DNA from 2 places in the Laceyella putida genome. Region 2 is predicted to be linked to the other one. Evidence: a T-box and tRNA genes for the amino acid it is inferred to sense, from the RefSeq annotation. Region 2 holds a T-box; the other holds one or more tRNA genes.
What was found. A T-box is a leader RNA that pairs with one kind of tRNA and senses whether it is charged. The one in region 2 lies ahead of ACFQNG_RS06630 (valine--tRNA ligase), so its partner is inferred to be a tRNA-Val.
Positions count from the first base shown of each region.

Region 1 (4,210 bases), on a different contig from region 2:
ATATAGAATGACTAACAAAATTCTATCAAATTCCCTGATCCCTTCTGCGCAGAAGGTCACAACCGCGCCTTTGTCATGATCCTTTCAGTCCCCCACCACATGAATTCTTGTTTTGGAACTTATTTTTTTAGCATCTCCCGACCTCGTACCCATTACGACGCGAAAAGTCAATTGTTCTTCCCTTCACACATCTATATAATATAGACAATGAATTTTATGTTATAAAAAAAGGATGGTGCTTGATGTCAACCCAATGGCCTCGCTTTCAAGACCTGTGCCCACAATTGGGAGCCAGCCTTTATCTCAACACAGGGACGTGCGCTCCCCTATTGGACCCCATACATGAAGCCATCGCCCAAGCCAACCATTTCCTCCAGTATCCTTCAGCCAAGCCCTGGCTGTTCACGGAAAACGCCTGCACGCAAGTGCGCTTGAAACTGGCCGCTTTGTTGCGGGCTCACCCCGACGAAATCGTGTTGACAGAGAACGGCACGTTCGGGCTAAACACGGTCATCGCCGGCATCCCTTGGCGGGAAGGGGATGAAATCATCATCACCTCACATGAGCATGTGAGCAGCCTGATCCCTTGCTTTAGCATCGCCAAACGTTACCACCTCAAGGTAACGATCCTTCATCTGCACGGCAAAACAGATGAGGCGGTGATCGGGGAATTGCTCCAATTGATCAACAAGCGAACGCGCCTCATCATCATGAGCCATATCACTTGGAATACGGGACGCATTCTGCCTGTGGCCGAAATATGCCAACTGGCCCGGGCCCATCAGGTGTTCACATTGATTGACGGCGTGCAAGGGGCGGGACAAATCGAAGTGGACGTGAAGGCCATCGGTTGCGATGCCTATGCCCTGTCGGGCCATAAGTGGTTATTGGGCCCAACCGGAACAGGCGCCTGCTATGTCTCCGCAAGCCTGTTGGAACAACTTTGGCCCCTCGCTTCAGGTTATTGCTCAATCACAGGGTTTTCGCTTGACGGTGAGATTGACTGGAAAACGAATTCAGAAAAACTGGAATACTCGACCAAAAACACCGCCCTGTATACCGGCCTTGGCCGTAGCTTGGAACTATTGGAACAATACCAACTCCCCGCCATCACCTCACACATCCACTGTTTGGCTACTTGGTTCAAGGAGCAACTGCAGCTTCTTTCCGGTGTCACCCTGTTTACCGACCTCACTTTTCCCACTTCCGGCCTGGTGTCTTGCCACATTGACGGCGTCTCTTATGAGGCCGTATTGGAACATTGTCACAAGCAACGCCTATACATCCGCTATCTGCCGCGTCCGGAAGGCATACGTTTCTCCATTCATGCCTTCAATTCCCAAGAAGAGCTGATCCGCGCCCTCATGATTTTTGAAGAAGCGATTGCCTATGGCCGCAAACTGGGACAAGCCGGTTCGTCATCCGTCTTGATTGCCACGCATCGAGAGTGAGAGCGAGTCACAACCAGATGAAGAAACCGCTGCATCCCGATCCCATGCAGCGGAACCCATCTATTTGTCCGTTAGGTGGTATCGGCGTCAAATATGTTCGATCAAAACACATAGAAAAACCCACCGGTTATCTTGGCAGGTTACTCAATGAAATGAACGCTATTCTTTGTTAGCAAACTGCTTACGGATCACTAGGTTCAGTTCCAACATCACCTAATCGTACCCATGGATAAAGGAGTATCGTCTCTCCCCCTTACATTTAAACCGTTGCGATGAACCTTTTTGGAATATACCGAATACTTGTCCATTCTGTTTTCGTTGACGATATGCCCTGGACAAGCCCAGCTCACAACATGTTCTAAAATAAGGAATCGCTTCGCCGATTTCTTCTCAGCAAGAAGTGCTTCTCCCAGCAACATGCTCGAGCATATTTTGGCATTCTATTCTCTCTTTTCGCAACCTCCATTCCTTTCTGCAATACCTTTTTTGCTTTCTAAACTTTTTGTTGCTTGTTGTATACTTCCCCCAACTCCACATGAGCATTGACAATCATCCTATTCATCGCTGGGTTTATCATCCTAAGGTTTATATCATAGGAAATGGGATAAACAAAAAAAGTCTGAGTTTGTACACGATTGTACAACTCAGACTCCCTTCGTTTGGTGGGCAGTATAGGAATCGAACCTACGACCTCTTCCGTGTCAAGGAAGCGCTCTCCCACTGAGCTAACTGCCCAAGCAAAAAGATATGTAATTTTGGAAAAGTTGGTGGGCCCAACAGGACTCGAACCTGTGACCGATCGGTTATGAGCCGACTGCTCTACCAACTGAGCTATAGGCCCATGATGGTGGATGGCGGAGCTGACGGGATTCGAACCCGCGATCTCCTGCGTGACAGGCAGGCATGTTAGGCCTCTACACCACAGCTCCACTTGGTTGCGGGGACAGGATTTGAACCTGCGACCTTCGGGTTATGAGCCCGACGAGCTACCAGACTGCTCCACCCCGCGGCGTTATCGCCATCAGCGACATTTACTAATATACATCAGATTTATAAAAAGTGCAAGGGTTTTTTTAAGTTTTTTTATCCCAAATATAACGAACCCCGTAACGCCCCTTTTTCGAACGGAAGACTTCCACCCGCTCCGGGCTGTCATATCCGTATAACCACCAATCTTCCTGCATTCGCGCCGCCAAGCACCGTGCCTGAAAACGGCTGTCATATAATTTGGCCCAGTAGATCCATTGATTCATGTTGCCTTCCTCCTTCCATCCCTTATTTTTCACCGTTTTCCATTTTTCATCCATTGGTGGGCAAGAGACCGCTACAGGATATGCGCACATTTTTCCATTCGTCTAGAGCGGGCTCCCATTCTCCGCATAAGATATACCAACCAAGCAACCTTGCTGGTTTGACCTTTTCAAAAGCCGTCCATTGTTCCCTCCTCACGGCTATATGGCACAGCCGTTGTCACGTCTTCCTGACAACGGCTGTTTTATTTTTGCTTTATTGATTCAATTCCCTATCCAAGGCCTGTTCTTCTTCATCGCGCAAACGGTGGGCCAAGCGTCCTGAAGCCGCCGCCGCGACACTGGCCACCAGATCATCCATAAACGTTTGAACAGGTCCGCCTTTTTTGGTATCCAACTCACGGATGAGGCCGATCTTATGCTTATCCAAATGTCCAAAGGTGGTGACGGCAATGCTGCCATATCCCAAAACAGAGCCCAAGGCCAAGGTTTCATCGCATCCAAATAATCCTTCATCCTCTTTAACAAGGGATAAGAGCGGTTCGGACAACATGTTTTTCTCAGCCAACCGATCCAATTCCACCCCAACCAAAATCGCGTGCTGCAACTCCCGTTTGTTCAACACCGCCAACACGCTTTCCACGCACTGCTCCATGGTCAAACCGGGATTGTAAGGGATTTGCATTTCGTAGACGATCTCAGCGATCGCTTCGATGCTGACACCGCGATCTTTCAGGCTCTCCATCACCGCTTGTTTCACTTCACTGCTGTGTACTCTTCTCATCTGTCTCCCTCCCAAAGCCATCTTACCACAATCCACTTTGGTAAAAGATGCGTAAAAGAAAAATTAAAGATATAATAAAAGAAATGCGCCATTTTTCTGCCACTACCAAGGAGGGAATGCGTTATGCATTATGGCATTGCAGTTTTTCCACAAAAACATATTCAAGACCTTGTCAATTCCTATAGAAAGCGGTATGACCCGCATTATAGCCTGATTCCTCCCCATATTACATTAAAAGAAAAGTTTGAGCTCTCCGATGATCGATTGGAAGACGCCACGAAACGGTTGGAAGAGATCGCCAAACAAAACAAGCCGTTTACCATTCGCTTTCATAAAGTGAGCCATTTCCATCCCACCAGCAATACGATCTATCTGGCGATCAAAGACAGCGAGCCACTTAAGACATTGCACAGTCAAATCAATGCCTCCTTTGACCCAACTGAGTTACCTTATGACTATATTCCCCATCTCACCATTGGACAAAAAATGTCGGAAGAAGAGCTTCATGATGTGTACGGCACACTGCGTTTAAGACAGTTTGAATTGGAAACGAAAATTGACCGATTTCATCTCATGTACCAACTGGAGAACGGCTCCTGGAGCATCTATCAAACATTTTTGTTGAATAAATGACAAAGCGCGGGAGCATGTTTACGGCTGTCGCCGTGCGACATCGCCCAGACCGCAGTGAAAATAGAAAACGCTTTATCCGTTCGCGCGAAGTG
Region 1 covers NZ_JBHTBW010000047.1:24,287-28,496, reverse strand. The annotation lists gene ACFQNG_RS14380 (aminotransferase class V-fold PLP-dependent enzyme) at 243-1,451, shown strand; tRNA gene ACFQNG_RS14375 (tRNA-Val) at 2,112-2,186, opposite strand; tRNA gene ACFQNG_RS14370 (tRNA-Ile) at 2,217-2,292, opposite strand; tRNA gene ACFQNG_RS14365 (tRNA-Asp) at 2,304-2,380, opposite strand; tRNA gene ACFQNG_RS14360 (tRNA-Met) at 2,384-2,460, opposite strand; gene ACFQNG_RS14355 (hypothetical protein) at 2,525-2,704, opposite strand; gene ACFQNG_RS14350 (phosphatidylglycerophosphatase A family protein) at 2,958-3,485, opposite strand; gene ACFQNG_RS14345 (2'-5' RNA ligase family protein) at 3,609-4,118, shown strand.
Region 1: it encodes a tRNA-Val, which carries the amino acid that the T-box ahead of ACFQNG_RS06630 (valine--tRNA ligase) is inferred to sense. The anticodon was not compared.

Region 2 (4,210 bases):
CCAAAGTCATAACGCTCCAAGAGACGGGTCGCATCTTTTACCGTTTCGTTCAGGCGATGCAAAATCCATTTGTCAGCGATGGAGAACGGACCTTTCAGCTCCAGTTCTTCTGCCGATACGCCTTCCAGATGCATGAGCGCAAAACGGGAAGCGTTCCAAATCTTATTGGCAAAGTTGCGCGCCGCTTCTACCCGTTCATAGCGGAAACGTTGGTCATTTCCGGGAGTGCATCCCGTTGACAGCATATACCGCATCGCATCAGCGCCGTACTGATCAATCACATCCATCGGGTCAACCCCGTTCCCCAGCGACTTGGACATCTTTCTGCCTTCCGCATCGCGGACCAGACCCGTAAGCAATACGTCCCTGAACGGAATCTCATCCGTGAACTCAAGCGCCGTGAAGATCATGCGCGCTACCCAGAAGTAAATGATATCATACCCTGTCACCAACACATCCGTAGGGAAGTAACGTTTGAGGTCGGCCGTTTGCTCTGGCCATCCCAGCGTGGAGAAAGGCCATAACGCCGAGCTGAACCAAGTGTCGAGCACGTCTTCGTCTTGGCGCAACTTCTCGCCTTGGCAGTGTGAACAAGCCTGCGGCGCGGTACGGGCAACGGTCATCTCGCCACACGTGTCACAATACCATGCCGGAATGCGGTGTCCCCACCACAATTGGCGCGAAATGCACCAATCACGTACATTTTCAATCCAGTGCAGATAAATCTTCTCAAACCGATCTGGTACAAACCGAACGCCTTTGCCACTCTTTTGCGCGTCGATCGCCCGTTCGGCAAGAGGCTTCATGGCGACAAACCATTGGGTGGACAGATAGGGTTCGACCACGACTCCCGTCCGTTCACTATGGCCAACGGAATGCACATGCTCTTCGATTTCGATCAAGAAACCGTCCGCTTCAAGGTCTTTGACGATCTGCTTGCGGCATTCAAACCGATCCATCCCCTGGTATTTGCCCGCCAGTTCATTCATCTGGCCATCTTCATTCATCACCAGGATTTGTGGCAACTGATGTCGGTTGCCCATTTCAAAGTCGTTCGGGTCATGCGCTGGCGTAATTTTCACCGCTCCGCTGCCAAACTCCGGATCCACATATTCATCGGCAATAATGGGAATCTCCCGTTCCACTAACGGCAAGATCACTGTTTTGCCGATCAGATCCTGATACCGCTCATCCTCAGGGTGAACGGCCACTGCCACATCGCCCAGCATGGTCTCGGGGCGCGTCGTCGCCACCCGGATGAAGCCCGATCCGTCTGTAAGTGGATATTTCAGGTGGTACAGCGCGCCTTTCACTTCTTTATGGATGACCTCAATATCGGACAGTGCGGTACGCGCTTTCGGGTCCCAGTTGATGATGTACTTGCCGCGGTAAATCAGCCCCTTCTCGTAGAGACGCACAAACACTTCCTTAACGGCGTCGGAGAACCCTTCATCAAATGTGAAACGCTCCCGGCTATAATCCAATCCCAAGCCCATCTTGCGCCACTGGTCCGCAATGTTGGCCGCATACTCATCTTTCCATTTCCACACGTCTTCCAAGAACTTCTCGCGCCCCAGGTCATGCCGGCTCAGTCCTTGTTCACGCAGTTTCGCTTCCACCCGCGCTTGGGTGGCGATCCCGGCATGGTCCATCCCCGGCAACCAGAGCGTATCATACCCTTTCATCCGCTTAAACCGTGTCAAGATATCCTGCAATGTCATATTCAGCGCATGGCCGATATGGAGTTTGCCCGTCACGTTCGGTGGGGGAATCACAATGGTAAAAGGCTCTTTCTCTTGGTCCTTCCCCGCTTCAAAGAACTTTCCTTCAATCCAATACTTGTACCATTTCGCTTCCGCCTGTTTTGGATCATAGGCAGGAGGCAAATTGCTTTTCAAAGTTTCACCCATTTGGAGTCCTCCTTACTTTAACGAAAAATAAAAAACCTTCCGTCCCATTGCAAAGGACGAAAGGTTATTTCGCGGTACCACCTTTGTTCACTGAACCCATTCACTTGATTCAGCGCACTCAAGAGCCAGGTATCGGTTGGCGCCGGAACATCTTACACAGCGAGAACGCCTTCAGATGCTCAGCTCAAGGGTGACGTTCAACGGCTTTGCCTGAAGAAGCCTTCCAGCCGTGGGCTTCTCTCTCTGACAGGTATCTCCCGTCTACTCTTCCCTCTCATAGCTCACTAACCATCCATTGTTTGTTTATTATATTACAACGTTTAGATAAGAGAGTCAAACAAACACCCATGCAAAATAAAAACGGCGATCGACATCGCCGATAAAAATATGAGTCCGGACTTACATATATCAGCGAACACCAAACGTATGTCTGATGTGATCATACATCGCTTGAGGGTCAGCCAAGAACGTCATCAACAATACCGTTACGAGCATCAGGATACTGAGAAAAACCAAAAACAATACACCGCGATATGCCTTTTTCACCATGGCTTTTACCATACTCAACTTCAAAATCCCCTTCCTGTCAGCATCCAGTTTCTTATCCCTATAACATATTCTTATTCTCCATGTTTCGTACACATCTGTCTAGTCTTTCTCCCTAATTAGCCAAAAAACCAAACAAAATCTTGACATCCCGCATATAATTTGGTCGAAAGCAACTTTTTTTCTTTGGGCTATAAAAAATGGCGGGACGCTTGTCCTACTTTTCCTGCTTTCTTATTTTTCTTTGCAATCCTTTATGTAAGCGAGGAGATCCATATGTTGGAAGTGATCTTATGGGTGCTTGCCCTTAGTTTACCATTAAAAGCCCTGGACAAACTTTTACAAAAAATAAAAAACCGGGGATGACCCGGTTAAGAGTGGCGATGGTTCTTTTTTCTTTTCTTTTTGCGTCCGGGTTGGCCCGTTGCGACCTGGGCTTTTTCCCCTTCTTCTTGTTTCTTTTTGGACGGCCATAAGCTTTTCACCAGTTCTTGTATCTGTTCAAACTGTCCAATCTCCCGTTCGAAGCGCTTGGTAAATTGCGGCTCCACCGTGGCGGTGCGCGGCTGGTCGTAATACCGTCCCAACGTTTTCAGAATCCGCTCGGGATAGGACAGATACAAAGCCAACAAGCGCTTCTCTTTCGGTTCCAACTTCCACTCCCGCTCATATGCCTCCAATAACGCAAACGGGCTTTCCCCATCGTAGAGTGAAAACCGTTGGATCGCCAAGGCCACATCACGTACAGGCGTATCCACCTGCGCATGATCGAAATCGATCCAATATAACTGTTCTCCGTCCTGTACCACATTGCTTGGATGAAGGCGAGTATGGCAGAGAACCGCGCGCGGAACGGCTCCATCCTCACTTTCCCTGTAGCGTTCCAGTCCGCGAATGGCAAATTGAAAACTGCGCACCAGTTGATCCTTGCTGCTCACAAACGCCCGATCAAAGGGGGAAGCAAATTCGCGTCCCTTCCCTTGTTCCGCATACTGTTCCAGTTTCTCCAACTTTTGCTTCCAGACTTCGATCTCCTTTTGCTTAATGGACGGAGCCAGTTCGGTTAACTCCTTGCAACCCGGCTCGGTCGCCTGATGCAACCGAGCCAAAGCCGCCATCCCTTCCGTCGATGACCAGCGTTTCCCCTCCTGGGTCGACTGTCGTTTCCAAGGCACCAAATACCAACAAGTGCCCCGGATTTCCACAATCGGATCTCCCTGTTTGGTCTTGACCCAAGGCAAAAGATGGTCACATCCCGATTGGATCGCCCTATCCAACAGGTGATGCAGAAGGATTAATTTCTCCCGCGGTGCGCTGGAACGCTTTAGTGCATATTCCCCTTCCGGAACTGCCAGATAAACCACGTCACCCGCATTCTCCATATACGCATCTTCATACCCATACTGACGCAACACTTCCCACACTATAGCCGATTGATCCACTGCCGTACCCCCTTTCGCCTGACATCATTGCTTTTTGCCATACCAACCAAACGAGGAAATAACCGGATTCTGAATTTTTTGGTTGGGGCCCGACCGCTGCGGCACACACAAAATCTGCCCTTCGGTCAACAAATCCGTCTGCAATTGGTTCAATCTGATCAACTCATTCGCTGATACTTCATATTTGTTGGCCAGCGTATCAATCGTGTCTTCTTGCTGCACGATCACCATTTTCAGCGGCACAAACGACTCTTCTTTGTCCCGCAGCAACCAGCCGATCCAGGAAGAGGACTCCTGTTCCCCTGATTTGTC
Region 2 covers NZ_JBHTBW010000019.1:60,092-64,301, reverse strand. The annotation lists gene ACFQNG_RS06630 (valine--tRNA ligase) at 1-1,910, opposite strand, end outside; T-box leader at 1,960-2,197, opposite strand; gene ACFQNG_RS06625 (hypothetical protein) at 2,319-2,477, opposite strand; gene ACFQNG_RS06620 (phosphotransferase) at 2,828-3,898, opposite strand; gene ACFQNG_RS06615 (LysM peptidoglycan-binding domain-containing protein) at 3,923-4,210, opposite strand, start outside.